2 regions of the Sphaerisporangium sp. NPDC049002 genome follow, and region 1 is predicted to be linked to the other one. Evidence: riboswitches for the same ligand, from Rfam matches in the RefSeq annotation. Region 1 holds a riboswitch; the other holds the start of a gene.
The links. Region 1 has a riboswitch for thiamine pyrophosphate ahead of thiO (glycine oxidase ThiO). Riboswitches for the same ligand answer to the same signal wherever they lie in the genome.

Region 1 (5,900 bases):
GCCGGCGTCCAGGATGACAGGGACGCCCGCCGCCTCCACGATGAGCTCGATGTTGTGCGGGTTGCGGATCCCGAGCCCCGAGCCGATCGGCGCGCCGAGGGGCATCACGGCCGCGCACCCCGCCTGCTCCAGCCGCCGCGCGAGCGCCGGGTCGTCCCCGATGTAGGGCAGCACCACGAATCCGTCGGCCACCAGCCTCTCGGCGGCGTCGAAGGTCTCGATCGGGTCCGGCAGCAGGGTGCGCTCGTCGCTGATCACCTCCAGCTTCACCCAGTCGGTGCCGAGCGCCTCGCGGGCCAGGCGCGCGGTCAGCACCGCCTCGCCGGCCGTGAAGCAGCCGGCGGTGTTGGGCAGCACCCTCACGCCCCGGTCGCGCAGGACGTCGAGCACCGACCCCCGCGAAGCCGGGTCCAGGCGCCGCATCGCCACCGTGGTGATCTCGGTGCCGGACGCGGCCAGCGCCTGGTCCAGCACCTCAAGGGACGGGGCGCCGCCCGTTCCCATGATCAGGCGCGAGCGGAACTTCTCGCCGCCGAGGACCAGCGCGTCGTCCATGGGGTCCGCGTCGACGGTGACGGGGCCCTCACGCCGCTCGCCGGTCGCAAGGACGGGGCTCGTGTCTCGCCGGTCAGCCACCCTGCACCGCCGTGAGCACCTCGACGCGGTCGTTCTCGCCGAGCGGGGTCGACTGCCACGCGCCCCGCCGCACGACCTCGTCGTTCAGGGCGACCGCGACCCCGGCGACGGCCGAGGTCAGCGTCTGGACGGCCTGGGCGACGGTGGTGCCGGGGGGCAGGTCGTGGGGGGAGCCGTTGATGGTCACTCTCATCGCGCTTCCGGGGCGGGAGACCCCGGCCGGCGGCCGGGGGAGGAGCCCCGTTCCTCCTTCGTCCATCGGTGAGGGCCGGTGATGTCCTTGTGCCGCGCCCCGCCGAAACGCAGGGGCGAGCAGATCGCCGCGAAGGCCGGGCCGGGCCGTCCGGCCGGATCGTGGCCGGGAGGGAGCCCCCCTTCGTGGCCGGGGCCGGCGTCCGGGGCCGGCTCCCCGGCGTCCGGAGCCAGTTCCCCGGCGACGAGGTCGGCGGTCAGGGGACAGAGCAGGACGCCGCCGCGGTGGTGGCCGGTGGCCAGCACGAGCCCCGGGAGCGTGGTCCGCCCGATGACCGGGAGGTTGTCGGGGGTCCCCGGGCGCAGGCCGGCGGACAGGCCGGTCACCTCCAGCTCGGTGACGCCCGGTACGAGCTCGCGCGCGTCGCGCAGCAGCTCCCACAGGGCTCCGGCGGTCACGCGGGTGTCGAACCCCATCTCCTCCTGGGTGGCCCCGAGCACGATCTCCCCGTCGCCGCGCGGCACCATGTACGCGCTGGACCCGTGGACCACCCCGCGCACACAGCGGCCGAGGAACCCCGGAGCGCCGCGCAGCCGCATGATCTGGCCCTTGACGGGGCGCACCGGCGGGAGGACCTCCGGAGGCAGGCCGTCCAGGGATCCCGACCAGGCTCCGGCGGCCAGCACCACCTGGTCCGCGGCGATCGCCCCGCCGCCCGCCAGCCGTACCCCGCGCACCGCGTCGCCCTCGACGGCGAAGCCAGTGACGCGGTCGGCGACCATGCCCACCCCCCGGCGCGAGAGCGCGGCGAGCAGCGCGGCCGTCACCCGGCGCGGATCCACCCAGGCGTCCCCCGGAGCGAGGACGCCGCCGCGGACCGAGGGGGCGAGCATCGGCTCGGCGCGGCGGCACTCGCGCCCCGTCAGGCGTTCCACGGGGAGCGAGAGCTTCTCCATGAAGCCGGCCAGTTCGCCGAGCGCCGCGAGGTCGTCGGCGCCGAAGGCGACGTCCAGGGTGCCGTCGGTGCGGTAGTCGACGTCCATCCCGGACTCGCCGGCCAGCTCGGCGGCGAAGCCGGGCCAGCGGGCCAGGGACGCGAGGCCGAGCCGGAGCAGGGGCTCCTCGGTGTAGGTGACCTCGCTCACCGGGGCGAGCATCCCCGCCGCCGCGTGTGAGGCGCCCGAGCCGGGCGCCGGGTCCACCACGGTCACCGCGTGCCCGCGCTGGGCGGCGCGCCAGGCGACCGACAGGCCGATCACACCCCCGCCCACGACGACCACGTCCGCGTGCGTGTCCACCAAAGGTCCCGCTCCCTTCGCCGGCATGATCCGGATCAGGTTTCTGGCGGTCGAGGGCCGTGAGCCCTCCTCTCAGCCCGGTCTCGCCGGACTCCCGCGCGTGCTGACGACACCAGCCTATTCCTGCCTCCGTACGACTTGCGCACCTGCTTGAGTGTTCTCATTACTGCCTGTGCGCGATAGTGAGCCAATTCGTTACCAAATCGCCGTTGGCGAGTTACCCGGCTGGCCGCTTAGGGTCAGGATGTGAATCATGTCGTGGTGGTCGGAGCCGGACTGGCCGGCGTGCGGAGTGTCGAGGCGCTGCGGGCGCGCGGGTACCGAGGACGCGTCACTCTGGTCGGAGATGAGAACCATCGCCCCTACGATCGTCCCCCCTTGTCGAAGGCCGTGCTGCTCGGCGACCTGGATTCCACGGTCGTCGACTCCGACCTCGGCGCCCTCGACGTCGACCTGCGCACCAGCGTGTCGGCCAAGGGCCTGCGCCACGGCGCGCTGGAGACCACGGAAGGCGAGCTGGAGTACGACGGCCTGATCATCGCCACCGGCGCCTCGCCCATCAGGCTGCGCGGCGAGGGCGCCCAGCACGTGCTCCGCACCATCGACGACGCGCTCGCCCTGCGGGAACTGCTGGTCCCCGGCGCCCGCGTGGTGGTCGTCGGCGCGGGCTGGATCGGCGCCGAGGTCGCCACGGCGGCGCGCCGCGCCGGATGCGAGGTGACCGTCGTCGAGGCCGCCCAGTCACCGCTGGCCGTCGCCCTCGGCACCGAGGTGGGCGGGCGCACCGTGCCCTGGTACGCCGAGGCGGGCATCGACCTCAGGCTCGGCACGATGGTCGGCTCGGTCGACCCGGGCGGCCTGACCATGATGGACGGCTCGTGGATCCCCGCCGACGTGGTGGTGACCGGCGTCGGCGTGCGGCCCACCGTCGGGTGGCTCGCGGGCTCCGGCGTGGAGATCGACAACGGCGTCGTGGTCGACGAGCACCTGCGCACCTCGATGGAGGGCGTGGTGGCGGTCGGCGACTGCGCGAACTGGTGGTCACGGCGCTTCGGCCGCCGCATGCGCGTCGAGCACTGGGACACCGCGCTGAACGCGCCCGAGACGGCCGTGGCCACGCTGCTGGGCGAGACCGCCGTCTACGACCCGGTCCCCTACTTCTGGTCCGAGCAGTTCGGCCGCATGCTGCAGTACGCCGGCCACCACGACGGCGCCCGGCTGGTGCTGCGCGGCGATCCCGCCACCGACCGCAAGTGGGCGGCGTGCTGGCTGACCGACGACCACCGGATGGCCGCTATTCTTACCGTCGACCGTCCCCGTGACCTGGTGCAGGGCCGCCGTATCGTCGAGGGCGGGCAAAGGCTCGATGTGGATCGCGCGATGGACCCCTCGGTACCCTTGCGTGACTGCTTGTGACCCCCTGTGGGGTGTTTGAGAAGAGGCACGACGTGGTAGTTGTGGTTCCGTGACGCTTTCTGTTGCGCAGATCGACCGGGAAACCGACCAGTTGGTGGGAGAGTGGCTCCCCCTCACGGAAGTGGGCAGGCGGCTCGGGCTGAGTGCCGGGCGTGCCAAGCAGCTTCTCAAGGACAAAAGGCTCATCGGAGTCCGGCGGGGCGGATCCGAGCCGGAGGTCCCCGCGGCCTTCATCGCCGGAGACGACGTGGTGAAGGGCCTCCCAGGGACGCTGACGGTCCTGTCCGACGCGGGCTACGACGACGTCGAGGCCCTGCGGTGGCTGTTCACCGCCGACGACTCCCTGCCGGGGGCCCCGATCGACGCGATCGTCGCGGGCCGCCACACCGAGGTGAAGAGGCGTGCCCAGGCGCTCGGTTTCTGACGCCAGGCTCTACCTCTGCACCGACGGGCGCCGCCGCCAGGGCGATCTAGACCGGTTCCTCGACGCCGTCCTCGCGGGCGGTGTGGACATCGTCCAGTTGCGCGAGAAGGGCCTGGAGGCCCGCGAGGAGCTCGCGCTCCTTGAGGTGTTCCGCGCGGCCTGCGACAGGCACGGGACCCTGCTCGCGGTCAACGACAGGGCCGACATCGCCTACGCGGCGCGTCCCGACGTGCTCCACCTCGGGCAGGACGACCTTCCCGTGGCCGTGGCGCGCGAGCTGCTCGGGCCGGACATCCTGATCGGGCGGTCCACCCACAGCGACGCGGAGGCGTCCGCGGCGGCGGCCGAGGAAGGCGTCGACTACTTCTGCTGCGGGCCGATCTGGCCGACGCCGACCAAGCCCGGGCGTTTCGCGCCGGGGCCCGGCCTGCTGAAGCACGCGGCGGCGCTGGACACCGACCGGCCGTGGTTCGGCATCGGCGGCATCGACCTCTCCACGCTGGACGAGGTGATGTCGTACGGCGTGACGCGCGTCGTGGTCGTACGGGCCATCACCGAGGCCGACGACCCGGGCGCGGCGGCCGCCGAGTTCGCCCGCCGCCTCGCGGCGGCCTGACACCCCGGCTCACGGCGCCCTCGCGCCGCACCGACCCGAGCTTCGCGCTGCTGACCTGGGCCTAGCGTTACGGACCTGGGCCTTGCGTTACGGACCTGGGCCTTGCGTTACGGACCTGGGCCTTGCGGTGCTGACCCCGGCCTTGCGGTGCCGTACGGCCCGTCGTGGGCTCAGCTCCGGCGCGAGGTGGCGGCCACCGCCAGCTCGGCGAGGGCGTCGCGGGCCTCGCCGGTGATCGGCGCGCGCTCCAGCGAGCTCAGCGCGTCGTCCAGGTAGCGCTTGATCGTCTCCTCGCTCGCCGTCAGCGCCCCGGTCTCCTCGATGATCTCGCGAAGCCGCTCGACGCCGGCCGCGTCCAGGCCGGAGTCTCCGAGCAGCCGCCGCACGTCGGCGGCCTGCCCGTCGGACGCGGCCGAGAGCGTGCGGGCGATCAGCATGGTGCGCTTGCCCTCGCGCAGGTCGTCGCCCGCCGGTTTGCCGGTCTCCGCCGGGTCGCCGAACACGCCGAGGACGTCGTCGCGGAGCTGGAAGGCGATGCCGACCTTCTGGCCGTACTCCACGCACAGCCGGTCGAGCCACGGCTCCTGACCGCGCGCGGCGAGCAGCAGGCCGAGGCGCAGTGGCTGCTCCACGGAGTACTTGCCGCTCTTGTGGAGGGCGACCCTCAGCGCGCTGTCGAAGGTGTTGTCCCCGTGCGCCTGCTCCAGCAGGTCGAGGTACTGCCCGCACATCAGCTCCGTGCGCATGAGGTCGTGTACCGGCTCTGCCGCGGCGAGCGCCTCGGCCGGCAGGCCGCTCGTACGCCACATCTCGCTCGACCAGACCAGCAGCAGGCTGCCCAGGAGCACCGCCGCCCCCTCGCCGAACTGGACCGACGAGCCCCGCCAGCCGGACTCCTCGTGCATGGCCTGGAACCGCCGGTGCGCGGCGGGCTTGCCACGGCGCAGGTCGCTCGCGTCCATCACGTCGTCGTGGATCAGCGCGCTCGCCTGGAGCAGCTCCAGCGACGCCGCCGCGGTGTAGATCGCGGGGTCTTCCTCCCCGCCCGCGCCACGCCAGCCCCAGTAGCAGAAGGCCGGGCGCAGCCGCTTGCCCCCCGACAGGAAGTCCTCCGCGGTCGTCACCAGGGGACTCAGCTCGGGGGCGCTGACCAGGGGACGCTGCCGGTCGACGAACATCCGGAGGCGGCGGTCCACCTCGGAGCGGAAGGCGTCCGACAGGGCGAAGGAAGTGGTCATGCTCTGAGATTAACGGCCACACGAGAGCGCCCCGATTACCTGCCCCCGGTGTGATCTCGCTCATGGGGGAAAGAAGCGG
Region 2 (5,900 bases), on a different contig from region 1:
TGACGAGCCCTACTCGGCGGGTCAGCCGGCGCACCGCTTCCCGCAGGGCTCGCGTGACCGGGGCGGCCGGGCCGGCTCCGAGGACGAGGAGCGAACCCGCCAGCAGGCCTTCCCCGGAGGCGGGGAGGCACCGGCTTCCGGAGAGCCCTCCAAGGGGAGATCGCGCGTGTACGGCAAGCCGCGGTCCGGCCAGGCGCCGATCCGGCCCCTGTCGAGCCCGGAGACGCCCAAGACGCATCCGTCCGGCGGCCCCGGGGCCGCCGAGCCGAAGGCCCGCGGCCCGAGGCGGACGGGCCGTCTGGTGGTCAGGATCCTCGTGATCCTGCTGGTGGTGCTGCTCGTGCTCGGCCTGGTCGGGTTCTTCTGGATCAACTCCCGCATCACCAGCGTCGAGTCGCTCACCGACTATGACGGCCGTCCCGCTGCCACCCCCGGCGAAGACTGGCTGCTGGTCGGCTCCGACAGCCGGGCCGGGCTGACGGCCGCCCAGCGCAAGAAGCTCGCCACCGGCCGGGCTGTCGGCAAGCGCACCGACACGATGATGCTCCTGCACATCCCGAGCGGTGGCGGCAAGCCCACCCTCGTCAGCCTGCCCCGCGACTCCTACGTCCCCATCGACGGGCACGGCAGCGACAAGCTGAACGCCGCGTACGCCTTCGGCGGCCCCAAGCTGCTGACCAAGACGGTCGAGAAGGTCACCGACATCCGCGTCGACCACTACATGGAGATCGGATTCGGCGGCTTCGTCGGCATCGTGGACGCGATCGGCGGCGTCAACATCTGCGTCAAGCAGAACATCAAGGACCACAAGGCCGGCATCAACCTCAAGAAGGGCTGCCAGGACATGGACGGCGGCACCGCCCTTGGGTACGTCCGCACCCGCGCGACCGGCGCGCTGCCCGACTTCGACCGCACCCAGCGCCAGCGCCAGTTCTTCGGCGCCGTGGTGAAGAAGGCCGCGAGCCCGGGCGTCCTGGTCAACCCGTTCCGCTCGATCCCGCTGGCGATGAGCGCGACCGATTCGGTGGCGGTCGACCCGGGCACGGGAGCCTTCGACATGCTGTCGCTGGGGCTCGCGATGAGCGGCGATCCGATCGCCACCGCCGTGCCCGTGGGCTCGCTGCCCACGATCAACGGCGCCTCCGTCGTGAAGTGGGACACCGAGCGCGCTCTGCGGCTCTTCAAGGCCCTGGCCGAGGACAAGCCGGTGCCGGAGGACGTCCTCACCAAGTAGGCGCGACACGCGCGCCGAGCCGAGGAGAGCGGACGCGCGCCGAGCCGAGGAGCAGGCGCGACGCGCGCTGTGGGTACCGCCCAGGCGCGCGTCGCGGGTCCTCGCGAGCGGTTAGTGTGATGGCATGCCCGAGCTTCCCGAGGTGGAGTCGCTCGCCGAGTTCCTGCGCGAACGGGCCGTCGGCCGCCCGGTCGCCGCCGTCGACGTGGTGGCCTTCCAGGCGCTGAAGACCGTGGACCCGCCGGTGACCTCGCTGGCAGGGCTGACGGTGACGAGTGTCGCCCGTCACGGCAAGTTCCTCGACCTCGACTGCGACGGGCTCCATTTCATCACCCACCTCGCCCGTGGCGGCTGGCTCCGCTGGCGCGACGACTTCTCCGGGGCCAAGCCCGTACGTCCCGGCAAGGGCCCCCTCGCGGCCCGCGTGCGGTTCGCGCCCGGCGACGACGGCAGGCAGCCCGGATTCGAGCTCACCGAGGCGGGCACCCAGAAGCGGCTCGCGGTCTACGTCGTCCGCGACCCCGGCGAGGTTCCCGGCATCGCGAGCCTCGGCCCCGATCCGCTCGCGCCCGAGTTCACCGTGGACGTGCTCAAGGGCATCCTCGGCGGCAGCCGCACCCGCATCAAGGGGCTCCTGCGCGACCAGAAGGTGATCGCCGGCATCGGCAACGCCTACTCCGACGAGGTGCTGCACGTGGCCAAGATGTCCCCGTTCAAGATCGCGGGGTCGCTGACCGACGACGCGGTGGCGGGCCTGCACGAGTCGATCGTCAGCACGCTGCGGGCGGCCGTCGAGCGCTCTCGCGGCATCGCCGCGAAGGATCTCAAGACCGAGAAGAAGTCGGGTCTGCGGGTCCACGGGCGTGCCGGGCAGCAGTGCGAGGTGTGCGGGGACACGATCAGGGAGGTGTCGTTCGCCGACTCCTCCCTGCAGTACTGCCCGACGTGCCAGACCGGCGGGAAGCCGCTAGCCGACCGCAGGCTGTCCCGCCTTCTCAAATAGCCCACCGGGGCCTTCTCGGGGAGAAATCAACGCTCGGTCAGTAATGACAACCCTCCGTTAGCGGACGGAAAGCTCGCAGAGCGGGGACAATGAACGGCATGAACGTCCCTGAGATCGAGGCCAAGGCCGTACCCGACGATGTCTTCCTGCTCGACGTGCGCGAGCCCGACGAGTGGCTGGCGGGGCACGCTCCGGCGGCCGTCCACATCCCGCTCGGCGCGCTGCAGCAGAGGGTCGACGAGGTCCCGGCCGGCGTGCCGGTCTACGTCGTCTGCCGGGTCGGAGGCAGGTCCGCGAGGGCCGCGGCGTGGCTCAACCACGTGGGCCGAGAGGCGATCAACGTCGGTGGCGGCATGCAGTCGTGGGCCGCGGCCGGCCGTCCGATGGTGGCCGAAAACGGGGGGCAGCCCTTCGTCGCCTAGCGGCGGAGTGTAATAATTCGGTCAAAATCCATACCGCGGGAGCTCGGGCGCAACCGGGCTGAGAGGGCGGTTCCCAGTGACACTGGGCGCGCCGCCGACCGCATGAACCTGTCCGGGTAATGCCGGCGTAGGGAGCGTGCGATGACGTCCGCCGTCGGCGAGGTCCCCCTGACACTCGACGAGGCCCCCCCGAAGACGCTGGGCCTGCTCGACCAGGGCGCCTTCTGGGCCAACCTCGGAGTGAGCCTCCTCGGCTTCTCGGGGGCCCTCTACCTGATCAACCCGCTGGGCGACGTCCCGCTGAGCCTCGGCGCGGCCGTCCTCGCGGCCGTGGCCGGAAGCCTGATCGGCACCGTGATGGTCGGCCTCGCGGCGGTGCCGGGCGCGCGCACAGGCGCGCCGGCGATGGTGCTGCTGCGGGGCTTGTTCGGGGCCAGGCTTTCGTACGTCCCGACGGTCCTGAACGTCGTGCAGATGCTCGGCTGGGGGGCCTTCGAGCTGTGGGTGATCGCCACCGGGGCGCGTGCGATCTTCGGTGACGCGGTGCCGTACTGGGTGTGGGTGGTGGCGGCGGGGCTGCTGACCATCGCCCTGACGATCAGGCCGCTGGGGGCGATCCGCCTGCTCCGGCGGTTCGTGACGGCGGGGGTGGTCGTCGCGATGGTGTGGCTCGCGGTGGCGCTGCTGCGCGAGGCACCCACCCTCGGAGGCGGGAACTGGAACGCCTTCGCCCCGGCCGTCGACTACGTGATCGCGCTCTCGGTCTCCTGGGTGCCGGTGGCGGCCGACTACGCGCGGCACTCGCGGTCCGGGCGGGCGGCCTTCGCGGGGGTGGTCAGCGGCTACACGATCGCCCAGGTCGCGTGCCTGGTCATCGGCGTCCTCGCGCTGGCCCTGGTCGGGAACGACCCCGACCGGGTGTGGGACGCCTTCGTCGCGGTGCCCCTCGGGGGGCTGTTCTTCGGAATCCTGGTGCTGCGCGAGGCCGACCAGTCGTTCGCCAACGTCTACTCCACGGCGATGTCCCTGCAGAACCTCCTGCCTAGGGTGGACCGGCGCGTCTTCTCGATCGTCGTCGGCGTGCTCACCACCGTCATCGCGCTCTTCGCCGACGTGAAATCCTACGGGGCGTTCCTCGGCGTCATCGGCGCGGTCTTCGTCCCGATGTTCGCCGTCCTCGTGGTCGACTACTTCCTGCTCGGCGGGGCCGCCAGGTGGGACACCTCGGCGGGGGCGCCCTCGCGGTGGGGGATGGTCGTGCCGTGGGTGCTCGGTTTCGTGGCGTACTGGCTGGTCACGGCGACGCCGACGGTGGCGTGGTGGGACTCGGTCTGGACGGCGCTCCGAGGCGCGATCGGCTTCGAGCGGCAGGTCTGGATGAACGCCGCGCTCGCCGCGTTCGTCGTCGCCGCGCTGGCGACGCTGCTCGGGCAGGCGTTCAGCGGGCGGGGTCTTCGAGGCGGAGGAGGAACTGCTTGGCGGCGAGGCCTCCGGCGTAGCCTCCGGGATGCCCCTGCGACTCGATCGCCCGGTGACACGGGACGATGACGCAGACCGGGTTGGCGGTCAGCGCGTTGCCTATCGCGCGTAGCGCCTGGGGCCGCCCGATGCGCTCGGCGATTTCGGGAAATGTCGTGACGCTTCCGTAGGGCACGGCCATCGTCATCTGGAGCACGGTACGCGCGAACGGCGTGGCCAGCCGGAGGTCGACGGGAAGGGTGAAGGCCCTGAGCCTGCCGGAGAAGTACGCGTCGAGCTCACGGCGTATCGGATCGAGGCGCCGCGGGTCGGGCCCGATGAACGAGCCGATCTCGCGGGTGATGCGCGCGAAGACGACGTGCTCGTTCTCGTAGCTGCACGCGACCACGCCGCGCACGGTGACGGCGAGCGCCAGCCGCCCGACGGGGGTGTCGGTCATCCCGAAAGCGACGTCGGGTGGGGTCTCGCCCACATAGCCGGGAGCGGTCACCCGCACGAGGGCTTCGAGATCCCCTGTCGACATGGCCGCACCCCTCCCGGTCCCGCTACCAGGCAGCGTATAGGAGCGGAGGGTCCCACCGGCCGCGACGGCCACGCGCCGCGCGCCGTAGAAGACCCCGAGAGGGTACAGTCCCGACGAATGCGACTATTCGTACATCAAAAGTGCCAAGACGCGGGGGCAAAAACGGGCACGATGGGGGTCATGAGTGACGACAGGGTAGAGAACGCCGATGACGGCATTGCCCGTGCTGTCCTCGCGAGTTCCCCGAATGCCGTCGTAGCCCTCGATCGTGACCTTTCCGTCCTGTTGTGGAACCCCGCCGCCGAGCGCCTGTTCGGCTGGACCGCGGGCGACATGACCGGGCGCAGGGCACCGCTCGTCCCCGACGAGCTGGTGGTGGAGCACAACGCCGTGCTGGAACGGGTCCGCACGGGAGGGCCCGTCTCGTTGCGCACCAAGCGCCTGCGCAGCGACGGCTCGCTCGTCGACGTGGGCGTGGACCTGAGCGCGCTGCGCTCGGAGGCCGGCGCGCTGCTCGGCTACGTGAGCGTCTACCACTCCCTGGAGAACGACTCGGCGGCCCGCGACCGGGGCGCCCGCAGGGCGAGGCTCGTCCGGCGGCTCACCGACGTGGTGGGCGACATCAACGCCGAGCTGGAGCTGTCATCCGTCCTCGACCGCATCGCGGGAAGCCTCACCGAGTTGACCGGGGCCGACGCGGGCGGGTTCGTTCTGATCGAGGACGACCGCCTGCGGCTGGTCAGCGCGCACGGGCTGCCCGACAGGCTCCGGGGCGCGACCGCCGACCTGCGGACGAGCCTGGTGGGCAAGCTGCTGCGGACCGGGAAGACCGTCCTGCTGGAGACCGGCGACCAGGCCGTGCTCGACGATCTGATCTGGTCGCAGCTGCCCGGCCTGCACACCATCGCGCTCGGCGTCGCGGCGGTCGGCGGCCGGCCGTACGGGGCGCTGTACGCGCTGTTCGCCGAGCGCAAGGCCGGCCACGTCGAGCTTGAGCTGCTTGAGCTGCTGGCCGGGCACGCCGGCATCGCGCTCGCCAACGCGATGGCGTACCAGGAGGCCGTGCGGCAGCGGGCTCACGAGCGGGCGGTCGTCGACGCCAGCGCGGACGGCATCGCGGTGCTCGACGGCATGGGGTACGTCCGCCAGTGGAACCCGGCGGCCGAGGAGCTGACCGGGGTGCGGGCCGACGACGTGATCGGCGACCGGCCGCCGTTCCCGCTGCCCGCGCCGGGGGAG

Region 2: linked by a shared signal. The riboswitch ahead of AB0B89_RS15625 (cytosine permease) and the one ahead of thiO (glycine oxidase ThiO) in region 1 are both predicted to bind thiamine pyrophosphate.

What each region holds. Positions count from the first base shown of each region.
Region 1 is NZ_JBEZFH010000089.1:1,180-7,079, forward strand. Features, by position in the region: gene AB0B89_RS18935 (thiazole synthase) at 1-555, opposite strand, end outside; gene thiS (sulfur carrier protein ThiS) at 629-829, opposite strand; gene thiO (glycine oxidase ThiO) at 826-2,127, opposite strand; TPP riboswitch at 2,123-2,235, opposite strand; gene AB0B89_RS18950 (FAD-dependent oxidoreductase) at 2,374-3,543, shown strand; gene AB0B89_RS18955 (Rv2175c family DNA-binding protein) at 3,593-3,967, shown strand; gene thiE (thiamine phosphate synthase) at 3,945-4,583, shown strand; gene AB0B89_RS18965 (polyprenyl synthetase family protein) at 4,754-5,821, opposite strand.
Region 2 is NZ_JBEZFH010000064.1:21,554-27,453, reverse strand. Features, by position in the region: gene AB0B89_RS15640 (LCP family protein) at 1-1,234, shown strand, start outside; gene AB0B89_RS15635 (DNA-formamidopyrimidine glycosylase family protein) at 1,359-2,237, shown strand; gene AB0B89_RS15630 (rhodanese-like domain-containing protein) at 2,327-2,659, shown strand; TPP riboswitch at 2,684-2,810, shown strand; gene AB0B89_RS15625 (cytosine permease) at 2,801-4,207, shown strand; gene AB0B89_RS15620 (methylated-DNA--[protein]-cysteine S-methyltransferase) at 4,098-4,661, opposite strand; gene AB0B89_RS15615 (PAS domain S-box protein) at 4,842-5,900, shown strand, end outside.